Regions from separate parts of the Brevibacillus sp. genome, predicted to be linked through region 3. Evidence: a T-box and tRNA genes for the amino acid it is inferred to sense, from the RefSeq annotation. Region 3 holds a T-box; the other regions hold tRNA genes.
What was found. A T-box is a leader RNA that pairs with one kind of tRNA and senses whether it is charged. The one in region 3 lies ahead of leuS (leucine--tRNA ligase), so its partner is inferred to be a tRNA-Leu.
Positions count from the first base shown of each region.

Region 1: it encodes a tRNA-Leu, which carries the amino acid that the T-box ahead of leuS (leucine--tRNA ligase) is inferred to sense. The anticodon was not compared.
Region 2: it encodes a tRNA-Leu, which carries the amino acid that the T-box ahead of leuS (leucine--tRNA ligase) is inferred to sense. The anticodon was not compared.

Region 1 is NZ_DOTK01000026.1:25,218-29,676, forward strand. Features, by position in the region: gene DEP07_RS05830 (hypothetical protein) at 6-329, shown strand; gene DEP07_RS05835 (hypothetical protein) at 998-1,636, opposite strand; tRNA gene DEP07_RS05840 (tRNA-Gly) at 2,230-2,303, opposite strand; gene DEP07_RS05845 (hypothetical protein) at 2,518-2,820, opposite strand; tRNA gene DEP07_RS05850 (tRNA-Leu) at 3,073-3,154, opposite strand; tRNA gene DEP07_RS05855 (tRNA-Tyr) at 3,204-3,288, opposite strand; gene DEP07_RS05860 (hypothetical protein) at 3,394-3,705, opposite strand; gene DEP07_RS05865 (thioredoxin family protein) at 3,774-4,340, opposite strand; gene DEP07_RS05870 (YycC family protein) at 4,415-4,459, opposite strand, start outside.
Region 2 is NZ_DOTK01000005.1:61,257-65,715, reverse strand. Features, by position in the region: gene DEP07_RS01050 (hypothetical protein) at 86-604, shown strand; gene thiM (hydroxyethylthiazole kinase) at 594-1,406, shown strand; gene DEP07_RS01040 (phospholipase A2 family protein) at 1,927-2,211, opposite strand; tRNA gene DEP07_RS01035 (tRNA-Ser) at 2,376-2,468, shown strand; tRNA gene DEP07_RS01030 (tRNA-Glu) at 2,473-2,546, shown strand; tRNA gene DEP07_RS01025 (tRNA-Val) at 2,597-2,672, shown strand; tRNA gene DEP07_RS01020 (tRNA-Leu) at 2,682-2,765, shown strand; gene DEP07_RS01015 (FecCD family ABC transporter permease) at 2,932-3,936, opposite strand; gene DEP07_RS01010 (FecCD family ABC transporter permease) at 3,933-4,459, opposite strand, start outside.
Region 3 is NZ_DOTK01000063.1:8,420-12,878, reverse strand. Features, by position in the region: gene DEP07_RS19095 (nicotinate-nucleotide adenylyltransferase) at 1-361, shown strand, start outside; gene yqeK (bis(5'-nucleosyl)-tetraphosphatase (symmetrical) YqeK) at 345-935, shown strand; gene rsfS (ribosome silencing factor) at 935-1,291, shown strand; gene DEP07_RS19080 (class I SAM-dependent DNA methyltransferase) at 1,297-2,034, shown strand; T-box leader at 2,086-2,327, shown strand; gene leuS (leucine--tRNA ligase) at 2,457-4,459, shown strand, end outside.

The sequences.
Region 1 (4,459 bases), on a different contig from region 3:
TCATTTTGCACAAAAAACTTTTTGCATCTGGAAGCTTAATAGTTGTTCTGCCTCTCTTGTTTGCACTTTTAATTCCTGCAAGTTTTTTCCTTGGGCCATCACCAGCCCAGAGAAATGAATTTGACTGGAACTTACAAGCCGGTTCTGCCAATGGAATTGTAGCCAAAACCCCAATTGATGTAGCGAGTAATTTGTATTATAATGGCAGGCCATTACGGGATGCACTGGTAAAAGTAACTTACTTTGACAATAACCAAAATGCAAGCATTGTTATGCAACCTTATGAGGATGGATATGAAGGGACAATTTACTTCCAACAAGGGATGTAAAAATACATAATAAATACAGGAAAAAAATACAACTACGATGACTGCTTTCCGCTATATTCTACAGGTCAGCTACTTAGTATCTTGGGGTTACTTTCTTTTACGCTGTTCTCTCACGGTGAAGGGTGGTCAATGTTAATGAGAGGTGAATTAATCACCAAAACGGATGAGTTTCTTGCTGATGCCCTCTTTGAAATATTGAAGAATCACTTCGTCTTGTAGATTACAATACCTTTATGTAAATTCTAAATTTACCAGTCAACTTTTGTTTTCTGTCATTGGTCAAGTAACTTTTCCGATAATTCATTTAAACAAGAAAACTTTTAGGAGAGTAAACATGATGGAAATCAAACATTACATTACTACAAACAAGCCATACGAACCTAAAATGATATCAAAGTAGCAATTGACTTTTTAAATCGCGGCAATCGAACAACCGAAACATGGATTTATTCGTCTTTCCAAAAATGTTTTATACTAAACAATTTTATCAAGAAGCCCTCCCTCCTATAATGGAAGGAGGGCATTTACTATTCTTTAATGATCACTTGGTAGCACATAGGCGCTCGCTATAGAGCTGACACTTGCAGATAAGACTTTTCAAGAGAGATTGAAACAATACATAATCGGCGAAATTTCCGAGTTCGTTCATTTGTCGGACTACATGAAAATCAATCTGGTATGCAATAGCCGGCAGGAATTGGGGTTATTACATAGTAGAGGGTATATCCATTGCCATCCCAATTGCACAACTCATTTGCTCCGTATAATGCAGTAAGCACTGCAGCTACAGCAGCCGGAAGCTTAAGATAGGAAGCTAGTGCTGCACCTCCGATTCCTGCTGCCAACGCTTTTCCTATCTTTGTGGCTTTACTTGCACTTACGTAGTATTCGAGATAAAACGCCATAGGCTGTATGTTCTTGGTTGACTGCTTAGAACTGCAAGCTTTACTAGAATTTGTGTTTATGATATCTGCTTTTGTATCTAAAATATTCTTGCCTACGATCATATTCCCTTTTTTAATTTCGTTATTTGCGAAGCTAATCATCTTTTCGAATTCTTCAAATGCTTCTTGGCTGACCCCAGCTTCTTTGGAGTTGCTGTACCCATTTACAACTATGCCGTCCTTGACAAAGGTCTTTTCTTCCAAATCCGATTTTGCAATTTCAAGCAGTAGATCAAGATCACGGTCATCAATTTGTTCTGCTGCATGAACATTAGGTACCGCTACCTGAGAGTATCCACTCAATAGAAAAGCTGTAGTCAATGCAACTGCTAGTAACGATTTAGTTATTTGATTTTTTTTCACTCGTCTTTCCTCCACCGCTATAGTCCAGATAAGTCATCCAAGCAACAACCGCAACTGTGATAACTACAGAAACCTTTTTACTTATTCCCATGCTAACGTCAAGATCAAAAAAACTAAGTGCCAACAGCCCAAGAAGTATAACCAAGAGAATTTTTTTGATAATATCACCTCAAATCAGCGTTCTCTTAATCATAATAATGGTAATAAAATGAAAATGATGCAAAAAAATGTCGACACGAAATATAAAAATTTGTAAAATCATAAACGCTTAGTAAGAATAAACAGGAGTTAGCTCGAATCCTTTACTCTAGCCCATTCATTAACCATTTACAAAGGGCTATCCTCTAATATGTTTATAAGGTCCAAAAATGGCTTGGTCATAAGAAATATCAAACAATCGCAGATATCTATGCGCACGTTACAACAAACTTTGCCAGGAAGCTGCCTTGAAATTGGGCAAACTCAACCCGTGAATGAGCGACGACCAATACATTTCATCAACAATCCGTCAACAACTCCGCTTTTCTGAACTTAACTCACCCACACAAAAAGAAAAAACCTTGATCCCTCAAGATTTTCACGCATTACCTCTATGGAGCGGGTGATGGGAATCGAACCCACGCTACTAGCTTGGGAAGCTAGAGTTCTACCATTGAACTACACCCGCAAGTTCACTTTTCTACATCAAGCCACACATCCTGCAGCAACAAGCGCAACAATGAGAAAAGTTACTCACTTCAAATATTTAACAATAATAAGTATACCGCCTCCCCATCCTTTTGTCCACCCCTGCCCCGCTCACGAATGCGGGCGGTTGGAAATCAATGCGCCTGCGATTAAAAACACCACCAGAAAGGCTCCCGCCATCCGCAGAGTGTAAATTAAGGAAGGACAACATCGCCAATGTCTGCGACCAAAAAAGGGGCGAAATATTGGATGCACGCCCATGAAGAAACGAGAAAAACGAGCGAACCAGAAAACGAAATTTTCACAAACCGCAATATTTCCGTCGAGCGATCATCCACCCTTGTCATATAGGCATAAAACGCATAGAGTGGCAGCACCAAAGCTAATCCCGTCGCCGCCCAGGAAAGATAGCCGAACACAAACCTCGCGATCAGATACGATATGACTAAAAAGATAACACCAAGAACAGCTCCCACAATGTACTCCCACTTATTCATACAGCCCTCTCTTCCCTTGCCAGCAACTCAAAAGTAAACGATTACTATTGTACCAAATATCCCCATAATCTGGCGAAATTTTCGAAGTTCATGTGGGATTCCTATAGTTTCTTGTGGTTTCACGAGTGACGTTTTGGAGCAATTTCTTGAGCGTTTATTGCGCCATGCATTATGCACTTAAATTTCTGACCGCCGCCACAAGCAAACAAAAAAACTCTCGGAATAAACATTCCAAGAGTCGTCTTTCAGATATGGTGCCGGTGAAGGGACTTGAACCCCCACGGTTTCCCTCACGATTTTGAGTCGCGCGCGTCTGCCATTCCGCCACACCGGCATGTAGAAAACTGTAGTTACATACTAGCACATTTCTGCTAGAAAATCAATGGTGGGGAGAGACGGATTCGAACCGCCGAACCCGGAGGGAGCAGATTTACAGTCTGCCGTGTTTAGCCACTTCACTATCTCCCCAGCTGAATAACGTGCGCCTCTTCCTTACCGCTTGCGCTTGTCCGAGACGACGTTATTTACTCTATCATGGACCACAAGTTTCGTCAATAGGTTTTTCTCATTTTCTTACGGGCTTACGACATGCTTTAAAATATCTTGTGCCCATTGTTGAAAAACAGCAAGCGCCTGCTCCACCTCCCCAAACGAAAGTTGCTCCTCACAGGAGTAGTCCGGAAAGTCCAGGATGCGGTTTTTGCGAATCATGACGTGGTCTGCCTCGCATTTGATCTCCAAAAAATAAGGCACAGACTCATCTACACCAAAGCGATTTTCCAAAAATTCATAGGTGCGCACCCACTCTAAAATCCGCACTTCGGAAGGCTCCAGACGCAAAACTTGCTCCAGGGACATGATCGTTTCGTTTCCGTAATAATGCATCCAATCTCAGCCTCTCTGCATGAAAATAGGCGGAGCCGCGACTCCGCCCTGTATGTTGTTCGCGTTTGTTAAATCGAGGAGAGCAGCTCTCTCAGTTCTTTGACAATGACTTGCTGGTAGCCCGTGCCTTCTCCGTACTGTTTGAGCATTTCTGCGCGAGCGACCTTGATGTTTTCTTCGTAGTCAGGGGCGTTGCGATCTGGGTTTTGCTGTTTGAACGCTGTCATGATTGCCTGTACGTGGCTAGGTCTCGGGCCCCATTTTGCCAGCACGTGTCCGCCTGTATCTGCGAAAATGACGACTGGAATGGCGCGACCGCCCATCGTGAGAAACTCATCCATCAGGTCGAGGTGGTCTTCCATGACCAAAATTTCAACAGGCATCTCTGTTTCTTTTAAAGCGTGGAGAACGACCGGCAAGTTTCTGACCACATCTCCGCACCATTCTGCTGCCAAAATCAAACATCTGAGATCATCCCGATGCTGCAACGAGGCAAAAAAGGCCTGGTCCTGTTCATCTGCCCAAGCAAACGCCTCTGACCAGTTTTGGAACGTATCCTGATTTTTGGTCATGCCTTCGATGAAAGCTTGCGGTTTCAACCCTGTGCGAAACTTGTGTGCGACATTTGCAGCCATTTGCTCTCCTCCAGTATATGTATGGACTTGTTCTTGTATCTTTTCCACGGCGGTTGCGAAAAGTCCTCTTCGCCTTACTCGGATGGGTCAGGTTCTTGCTTGTTTGTTTCCTGTTCCTG
Region 2 (4,459 bases), on a different contig from region 3:
TACATACTATTACTTCACCTGCCAAAAGTGCCGAACCCGGGGGGGAGTTTTCGGCGAACAGCCTTGGGGGTGGGGGAACTTTGACATGATCGAGTCCTTCAAGTTTCTGGCCCATCACATCCGCACTTGCGGGGAGGATTCCATCCGCGTCATCTCGGAAGATGTGGACGAATACGTCGATCAGTTGCATGGAGAATACAACACCTTCCTGGAAGAGACGAAGCATATTTTCCCGCATTCCAAAGATTGGGAGTTTCTTGATCGGTGGAAATCGCTCAAAGTCGAGGAATTGAAGGAAAAATGGGTAGAGGAAAACCGGATCGCGCATCCGGATGAACGTTTGAAGATTTGCGGTACGCTGGAGGACTTTGAAATTTTGCAGCAGCGGGCGGGGCGCATTTCTTTTTTGGCAAAGGTGCGGGACGATACGGACACGCTCTGGAAGGTGGTTGCCAGCTCGCCTGAATTGCCTGTCTTGCATCATTCCTATATCATCATAGGAGTAAGACAGGATCATCCGGAGCTGGGGAAAATCGTGGAAGTGTTCAAGATGGTTCCCCGCTCTGTAGATAAGAAAGAGAGGGAAGGCGAACGTGAAGCTTGAAGCGATCAGTGAACTGCTTGAAAAAGTACGGGAGCGCAATCCGCTTGTGCACAACATCACCAACGTTGTCGTGACCAACTTTACAGCCAATGGCTTGCTCGCGCTCGGAGCATCTCCCGTCATGGCTTATGCGAAGCAAGAAGTGGCGGACATGGCGAAAATCGCGGGATCACTCGTCCTGAACATGGGCACCTTGAGCGAGCGGGAAGTAAAGGCGATGCTGATTGCGGGCAAATCGGCCAATCAGCACCACGTTCCGGTCTTGTTCGATCCGGTAGGCGCAGGAGCAACCCCGTATCGAACCGAAACGGCACAAAAAATCGTGCGCGAGCTAGATATCGCCCTGGTTCGCGGAAATGCGGCGGAGATTGCCAACGTCATCGGGGAATCGTGGGAGATTAAAGGCGTGGACGCAGGCGAGGCAGGCGGAGATGTCGCTTCGCTCGCCAAAGCAGCTGCCGAGAAGCTGGAGACGGTAGTGGCGATCACGGGCAAGGTGGATGTCATTTCAGATGGCAGTACGGTGTACGCCATCGACAACGGCCATCCGATCTTGACCAAAGTGACGGGAACAGGCTGCCTGTTGACTTCCGTCATGGGGGCTTTTGCCGCTGTTGCCGAAAACACGTTGGCGGCTGGGGCTGCTGCGCTCGTCGCATACGGTGTGGCTGCGCAAAAAGCAGCGGAAAAATCGGCGGCAGACGGTCCGGGCAGCTTCCAGATTCAGTTTTTGGATGCGCTGTCCTCCGTATCGGCCGACGATATCCATCGGCTGGGCAAGATCGAACAGCATAAGCTGTAAGAACCGAAAGCAGACTCGTCGCTGTTCGGAAGCCGAGAAGCCGGATTTTGGCAGCAAGTTGCCTTGGGTGGGGCGGGAAGAGCAGCTTCTTCCCGTCTCACCGCTTGGGCATGTGCTTTGGGAATGAAAAAATCCCCTGTTTTCCAGGGGACGAAAATGATCGCGACTGTATGGCTATGATTAGGCTAGATAAGTTAGGGCGTAGCTGTAATTTCGCAGCGTATAGCATAAGAGCTTCTTTTGGTGCTCCGAGAGCGCTAGGAATACAAATTCTACTTGATCATTTTCAAACTTGCGGACGTAAAAGCAGGAAATCCCATGGCAGATCACTTCTCTTTTAAGCGACAGTGCAGCACGGGCGTCGGTGCATATGTGTACTTCCACGGCGTGTAACCTCCTTGGACATTCAATAGAGTACCAAAAAAAGCCAAGGAAAATCACGGGAAATATGGCGGAATTATGTCCAAGTAGTTACCGTTTTTTGTATAAAGAATGATAAGAATGACAATTCGTAAAAAGGCTACTTCATGTCGTCAGGAATACACTTCGATCGGGAAAAATAGGCGGAAATCATCGCAGCCATCCTGCCTTTTTCCGTGCTCATATCGATCTTGTCCTGCAAACAGCGCAGCAGCTCCTGATCGCAGCTGCACGAAAAGTAGCCGCGCTTCTGGTAGCAGTAGTCATGTTTTTTGCAGCAACGGTCGATATCGTCGATAGGGGCGCCTGGTCCAGAGCAGCCTGGCCCGCACCAATTTCCGTACAAACAAGGGATACGTCTTGCCCGCCGTCGTCTTCTGCCCACCTGTCATCACTCCGCAACATAGATGATTACTGGTAGCATATTGGCGGAGGGAGAAACTTGCTTTAGGCAATTCCCACAAATTTTAAAATATATCTTGTAATCGTTTGCTAGATATGATAGATTAATTCTTGCCTGAGCTGTACAGCTCGGCAAGTGATACAGATGGATGGATGTCCGAGCGGCCGAAGGAGCACGATTGGAAATCGTGTAGGCGGGGTCGACCCGTCTCGTGGGTTCAAATCCCACTCCATCCGCCATCTTGGCCCGTTGGTGAAGCGGTTTAACACAGCAGCCTTTCACGCTGTCATACAGGGGTTCGAATCCCCTACGGGTCACTTAGAAGCCCAACAACTGGTTGGGGCCCCGGCGAAAGTCGGGGTATTGTGGAGGCTTAGCTCAGCTGGGAGAGCATCTGCCTTACAAGCAGAGGGTCGGCGGTTCGATCCCGTCAGCCTCCACCATTTTCATACGCGGTCGTGGCGGAATTGGCAGACGCGCTAGATTCAGGTTCTAGTGGTGGCAACACCGTGGAGGTTCAAGTCCTCTCGACCGCATCGCTTTATCAATGAAAGGTTCTTGTTCTGCTGTTTCTGGCAGAACAGGAGCCTTTTTGCTATTTCCAAATCATGTACAAGCATTTGGCCATGCAAAACAAAAATCCCATCCATACAGAAAAAGGAGCCGGGGGACCAGCCTCCGACTCCTTTTCGCTTCTGCCGATCATGCCCCTGGCCGTTTGCGCCTGAACAGGAGGTACAGGAAAAACGGAGCGCCCACTCCGGCGGTAAATACGCCCGCAGGAATATCGAGCGGCAAGAACAGCATTCGTCCCGCCAGATCGGCAAGCAGCAGCACGATTGCGCCGATGAGCGCTGCCGTCGGGATGACGATTCCGTAGCGATTGCCGACGAGCTTTCTCGCCATATGCGGGGCAAGCAGGCCGATGAAGGAGATCGTTCCGGCGATGCCGACCGCTACCCCGGCGAGGGCGACGCTGAGCAGCATCGCGACCATTCGGCTCATCTGAAGTCTGCTGCCGAGACCGATCGCTGTTTCTTCGCCGAGCGCCTGAATGTCCAGCTCTTTCGCATACAAGAGCGACAGCGGGATCAAAGCGACGATCCACGGCCAGATGGCCTTGATATAGCTCCAGTTCGTCCCGTACAAGCTGCCCGTCATCCAGTTCAGCACCTGGGCTGCGAGATAGGCGGGGCCGCTCAGCAGCAAAAACATCGTCAAGGCGCTCATCGCCGTCGAGATGCCGATACCGATTAGCACGAGCCGGGACGGAGTGACTCCCTTTTTCCAGGCGAACGAGTAGTTGACCGAAGCAGCGGCGAATGCCCCTGCGATCGCGATGATCGGCACGTAATGAATACTGTAGCTGGTAAAGGCGGTCATAAAAGCGACCACTGCTACCGAAGCGCCGCCCGTAACGCCGAGCAGGTCCGGAGAAGCGAGCGGATTGCGGATCACTCCTTGCAGCAGGCTGCCGGAAACAGCCAATGCCGCGCCGATCAGGAGCGCCGCTACGATGCGTGGCAAACGAAACTGTGTAATAATCAGATCGCTTCCTTCGCCGTTCATGCCGACAAGCGACAGGACCACGTCCCGAATCGGAATGGATACACTGCCGAGCGACAGACAGAAGACGGCGAGGATCAAAGCCGCAACGGCAAGCGAGCTTACGATCGTCGCATTTTTCCATGTCGGACGTCTCTTCATGACTTCCTCCTTCTCGCCACGAAGATCAGGAACGGAACGCCGATCAGCGCCGTCGCCACGCCGACCGGGACTTCTTTCGGCATAAGGACGAAGCGCGCGGCGAGGTCAGCCGCTACCAGCAAAATCGCTCCGGTCAAGGCGCTGTAAGGAAGCAGCCAGCGGTGATCGCTGCCTACCGCGTATCGGCACAGATGCGGCACGATGAGTCCGACGAAGGCGATCGGTCCCGCCGCCGCTACGGAGCTGCCAGCCAGAAGGACGACTGCGAGCGCGGAGGCGGCCCGGATCAGTGTCAGCCGCTGACCGAGCGACTTGGCGTTGTCGTCGCCTAGCGCCAGCACATTGAGGGAGCCTGCGATCAGCATTGCGAGGAGCCAGCCGACGCACAAGTACGGCAGGACGAACAGCAGATGGCCCAGCTCTCGACCCGATACAGAGCCGATCATCCAGAGCAGCGCCGTTTCCAGCGAATGCTTGTGAATGAGCATAATCCCTGAGGTGACCGAGGACGCGAAGGCAGCAA
Region 3 (4,459 bases):
TATCGAGCTGAGAAGAGAAGGCCCGTCATACACTTACGACACAATGGTTCAGCTAACACAGCAGTTCCCTGATTGTCAGTTTTCTTTTATTATTGGGGGAGACATGGTCAAAATCTTGCCCAAATGGTACCAGTTCCAAGAGCTGCTTCGCATGGTACGCTTTATAGGACTCGCCCGGCCGGGCACCGAGCTGGATCGGGAGGCAAGCGAGTACGTCACGTTTGTGGAGATGCCGGTTTGGGACATCTCTTCCACGTTGATCCGCGAAAAGGCGGCTGCGGGCAAAAGCATCCGCTACTTGGTGCCAGCTGCTGTGGAGCGCTATATAAAGGAGAACCGATTCTATGAAACTCTTGACTAATCGGGAAGAACTGCTTGCCCGCATTCGGGCGCAAATGCATGAAAAGCGCTTCAACCACACGCTCGGAGTCGCCCAGTCAGCTCGCAACCTTGCCGTTCGCTACGGGGCTGACCCGGACAAAGCGGAGCTTGCAGGGTTGTTGCACGACTACTGCAAATGCTGGCCCGTGGAGAAAATGTTCGAAATTCTCGTTCGCCACGATATGCCGACAGAGCTTCTGGAAGGGGAAAAAGAGCTGTGGCACGCTTTTGCCGGGGCGATCGTCATCCAGACGGATCTCGGGGTGACAGATACGGATATTTTGCAAGCCGTTCGCTACCACACGACGGGGCGAGCGGGGATGTCCCTGTTAGAAAAAGTCGTTTGTGTGGCAGACTATATAGAACCGAACCGCATTTTTCCTGGTGTCGACGAGATTCGCGCGCTGGCTGAAAAGAATTTGGATCAAGCCTTGGCACTAGCTTTGGGCGGCACCATTCAGTTTTTGATAGAAAAGCAGAAAACGGTTTATCCGTTGACGCTGATTGCCTATAACGATTTGGTATCCCGCAAAGGGAGAGAAGGAGGGTTTTGATGGTTAAAACAGTAGAAGAGTTGGCTCGCTTGGTAGTGAAGGCAGCCGATGACAAAAAGGCAGAAAATCTCAAGGTGCTGGACATCAGCAAGCTGTCCGTCATTGCAGATTACTTCATGATTTGCCACGGAAACAACGAGCGCCAAGTACAGGCAATCGTGCGCGAAATTCGCGACCAGGCCCATAAAAACGGCTATGATGTTCGCGGGATCGAAGGGGCAGACGAAGGACGCTGGGTGCTGGTTGACCTGGGAGATATCGTCATTCACGTCTTCCACCGGGAAGATCGCGAGTTTTACAACCTGGAGCGCCTGTGGAAGGATGCAGAAGAGGTTTCCTTCGCTGTGCAAGGGTAATAAAGATGGCCTACGCACACATGGCCGCCGTCTACGATGCGTTGATGGCAGACACCCCCTACGATCAGTGGCTCGATTGGATTGAGCGTAGCTGGCAAAAAGGCAGCGCACCCAAGCGGATTATCGATCTCGGCTGCGGGACAGGGACGATCGCCATTCCGCTGGCGAAGCGGGGCTATCGCGTCACAGGTGTCGACCTCTCAGCCGAAATGCTGGCGATTGCCTACGATAAAATGCGCCAGGAGCAAGTAGAGGTAGCGTGGGTGGAACAAGATATGCGCGAGCTTTCCTTGCCGGAAGCCGATGCGGTCATTTCCTTGTGCGACTCTCTCAGCTACTTGACAGAAGAGGCGGACGTGCAAGAGACGTTCCGACGCGTGTTCGCTCATCTTGCTCCAGGGGGAAGCTTCTTGTTTGATGTGCACAGTCCGTACAAGATGCTGCACGTTTTCGGAGACGAGACGTTCACCTACGTCGACGACGAGGTTTCGTACATTTGGCAATGTTTCTGCGACCCGCTTCGCCTGGAAGTAGAGCATCAGCTGACCTTTTTCATCCGCCAGCCAAACGGCTTGTACGAGCGGATGGAGGAGGAGCACTGGCAAAGAGCTTACCAGCCTGTGCAACTGATGCGCTGGCTCGCGGAGGCCGGGTTCACGGACATCGTCATTACGGCAGACTATTCGGACTTGCCACCGCAGGAAGCGAGCGAGCGCCTGCTTTTTTCCGCACGCAAGCCATAAAGTTTGACATGGTTGGTTCCAATTGACTATAATGGCGTTATAACTGCAAATTTCGACGCGTTTAAGAGGAATAGTAGGAATATGCCCCGCGAGCATACAGAGAGTTGACGGCAGGTGCAAGTCAACCCGGGATCGTCCGAACTCGCCTCTCAGCACTCGCCTTGAAGGCCATTCTAATATGGTTGTGTAAGGGTGGGCGGCTCATCCCCGTTACGGATTTAAGCGGGTGGATGCTTTGCATTCGCCAATGTGGGTGGTACCGCGGGAGTATAAACAAACCTCTCGTCCCTTTCGTTCAAGCGATTGGGGCGTGAGGTTTTCTTTATATGGCCGAAAGGCAGTTTGGATCATGATGTTGGCAACAGCTTGGCATAGCCAAGTTTTCTACTTTTTTACCTATTTTAAGATGGGAGTGCTCTACCATGGTTTTCAGTCATCGTGAAGTCGAAAAAAAATGGCAACAATACTGGGAGCAAAACAAAACCTTTAAAACATCAGAAGACCCAGGCAAGCAAAAGTTTTACGCTCTCGATATGTTCCCGTACCCTTCCGGTGCAGGGCTGCACGTCGGACACCCGGAAGGCTATACGGCTACCGATATTTTGTCCCGCATGAAGCGGATGCAAGGCTACAACGTGCTTCACCCAATGGGGTGGGATGCGTTTGGTCTGCCTGCTGAGCAATACGCGCTCGACACAGGCAATGACCCTGCGGAGTTCACGGAAAAAAATATCAACACGTTCCGCCGCCAAATCAAGTCTTTGGGCTTCTCCTACGATTGGGACAGAGAGATCAACACGACTGACCCGCACTACTACAAATGGACCCAGTGGATTTTCACGAAGCTGTATGAGCACGGCTTGGCGTACATTGACGAAGTAGCTGTAAACTGGTGCCCTGCACTGGGAACGGTGCTGGCAAACGAAGAAGTCATCGATGGCAAGAGCGAGCGCGGCGGACATCCAGTCGAGCGCCGTCCAATGAAGCAATGGGTGCTGAAAATTACGGCCTATGCGGAAAGACTGCTGCAAGACCTGGAAGAGCTGGATTGGCCGGAGAGCATCAAGGAAATGCAGCGCAACTGGATCGGCCGCTCCGAAGGGGCAGAAGTTACTTTTGCCGTCGACGGACACGATCAAAGCTTTACCGTCTTCACGACGCGCCCGGACACGCTCTACGGCGCTACTTACGCGGTACTCGCTCCAGAGCACAAACTGGTTGAGCAGATTACCAGCCCAGAGCAAAAAGCAGCCGTAGAAGCTTATCTGGAGCAAGCCAAACACAAAAGCGATCTGGAACGTACAGACCTGGCAAAAGAAAAGACAGGGGTATTCACCGGGGCATACGCCATCAATCCGGTAAACGGCGAGCGCCTGCCGATCTGGATCGCGGACTACGTGCTGATCAGCTATGGAACCGGCTCGATCATGGCGGTACCTGCACACGACGAGCGCGACTATGAATTTGCAAAAACATTCGACCTGCCGATCAAAGCAGTAATCGCGGGTGGAGACATTTCCAAAGAAGCGTACACAGGCGATGGAGAGCATATCAATTCCGGCATGCTCGACGGTCTGAACAAAGAGCAGGCGATCAACAAAATGATCGAATGGCTGGAAGCCGAAGGCAAAGGAAATCGCAAAGTGACCTACCGTCTGCGCGACTGGCTGTTCAGCCGTCAACGCTACTGGGGTGAGCCGATTCCGATTTTGCACCTCGAAGATGGCACGATGAAAACTGTTCCCGTATCCGAACTGCCGATTATGCTGCCAAAAACAAAAGAAATCAAGCCATCCGGCACGGGCGAATCGCCGCTTGCCAACATTACCGACTGGCTGAACACCGTCGATCCGGAAACAGGCATGAAAGCGCGCCGCGAAACCAACACGATGCCGCAATGGGCGGGCAGCTGCTGGTACTTCCTGCGCTTTATCGATCCGCACAACGATCAAGCCATGGCTGATCCGGAAAAGCTGAAAGAATGGCTGCCAGTCGACATCTACATCGGTGGAGCAGAGCACGCGGTACTGCACTTGCTGTACTCCCGTTTCTGGCACAAATTCCTGTACGACATCGGCGTCGTACCTACCAAGGAGCCATTCCAAAAGCTGTTTAACCAAGGAATGATCCTCGGCGAAAACAACGAAAAAATGAGCAAATCCAAAGGCAACGTCGTCAACCCTGACGATATCGTACACAGCCACGGCGCCGATACGCTCCGCCTGTACGAGATGTTCATGGGGCCGCTGGATGCTTCCATCGCCTGGTCGACAAAAGGCCTCGATGGTGCGCGCCGCTTCCTGGACCGCGTATACCGCCTGTTCGTGCAAGACAACGGCGAGCTGAACGAGAAAATCGTCGATACGAAAAAAGCGACGAGCATGGAGCGCGTTTACCATCAAACCGTGAAAAAAGTAACCGAAGA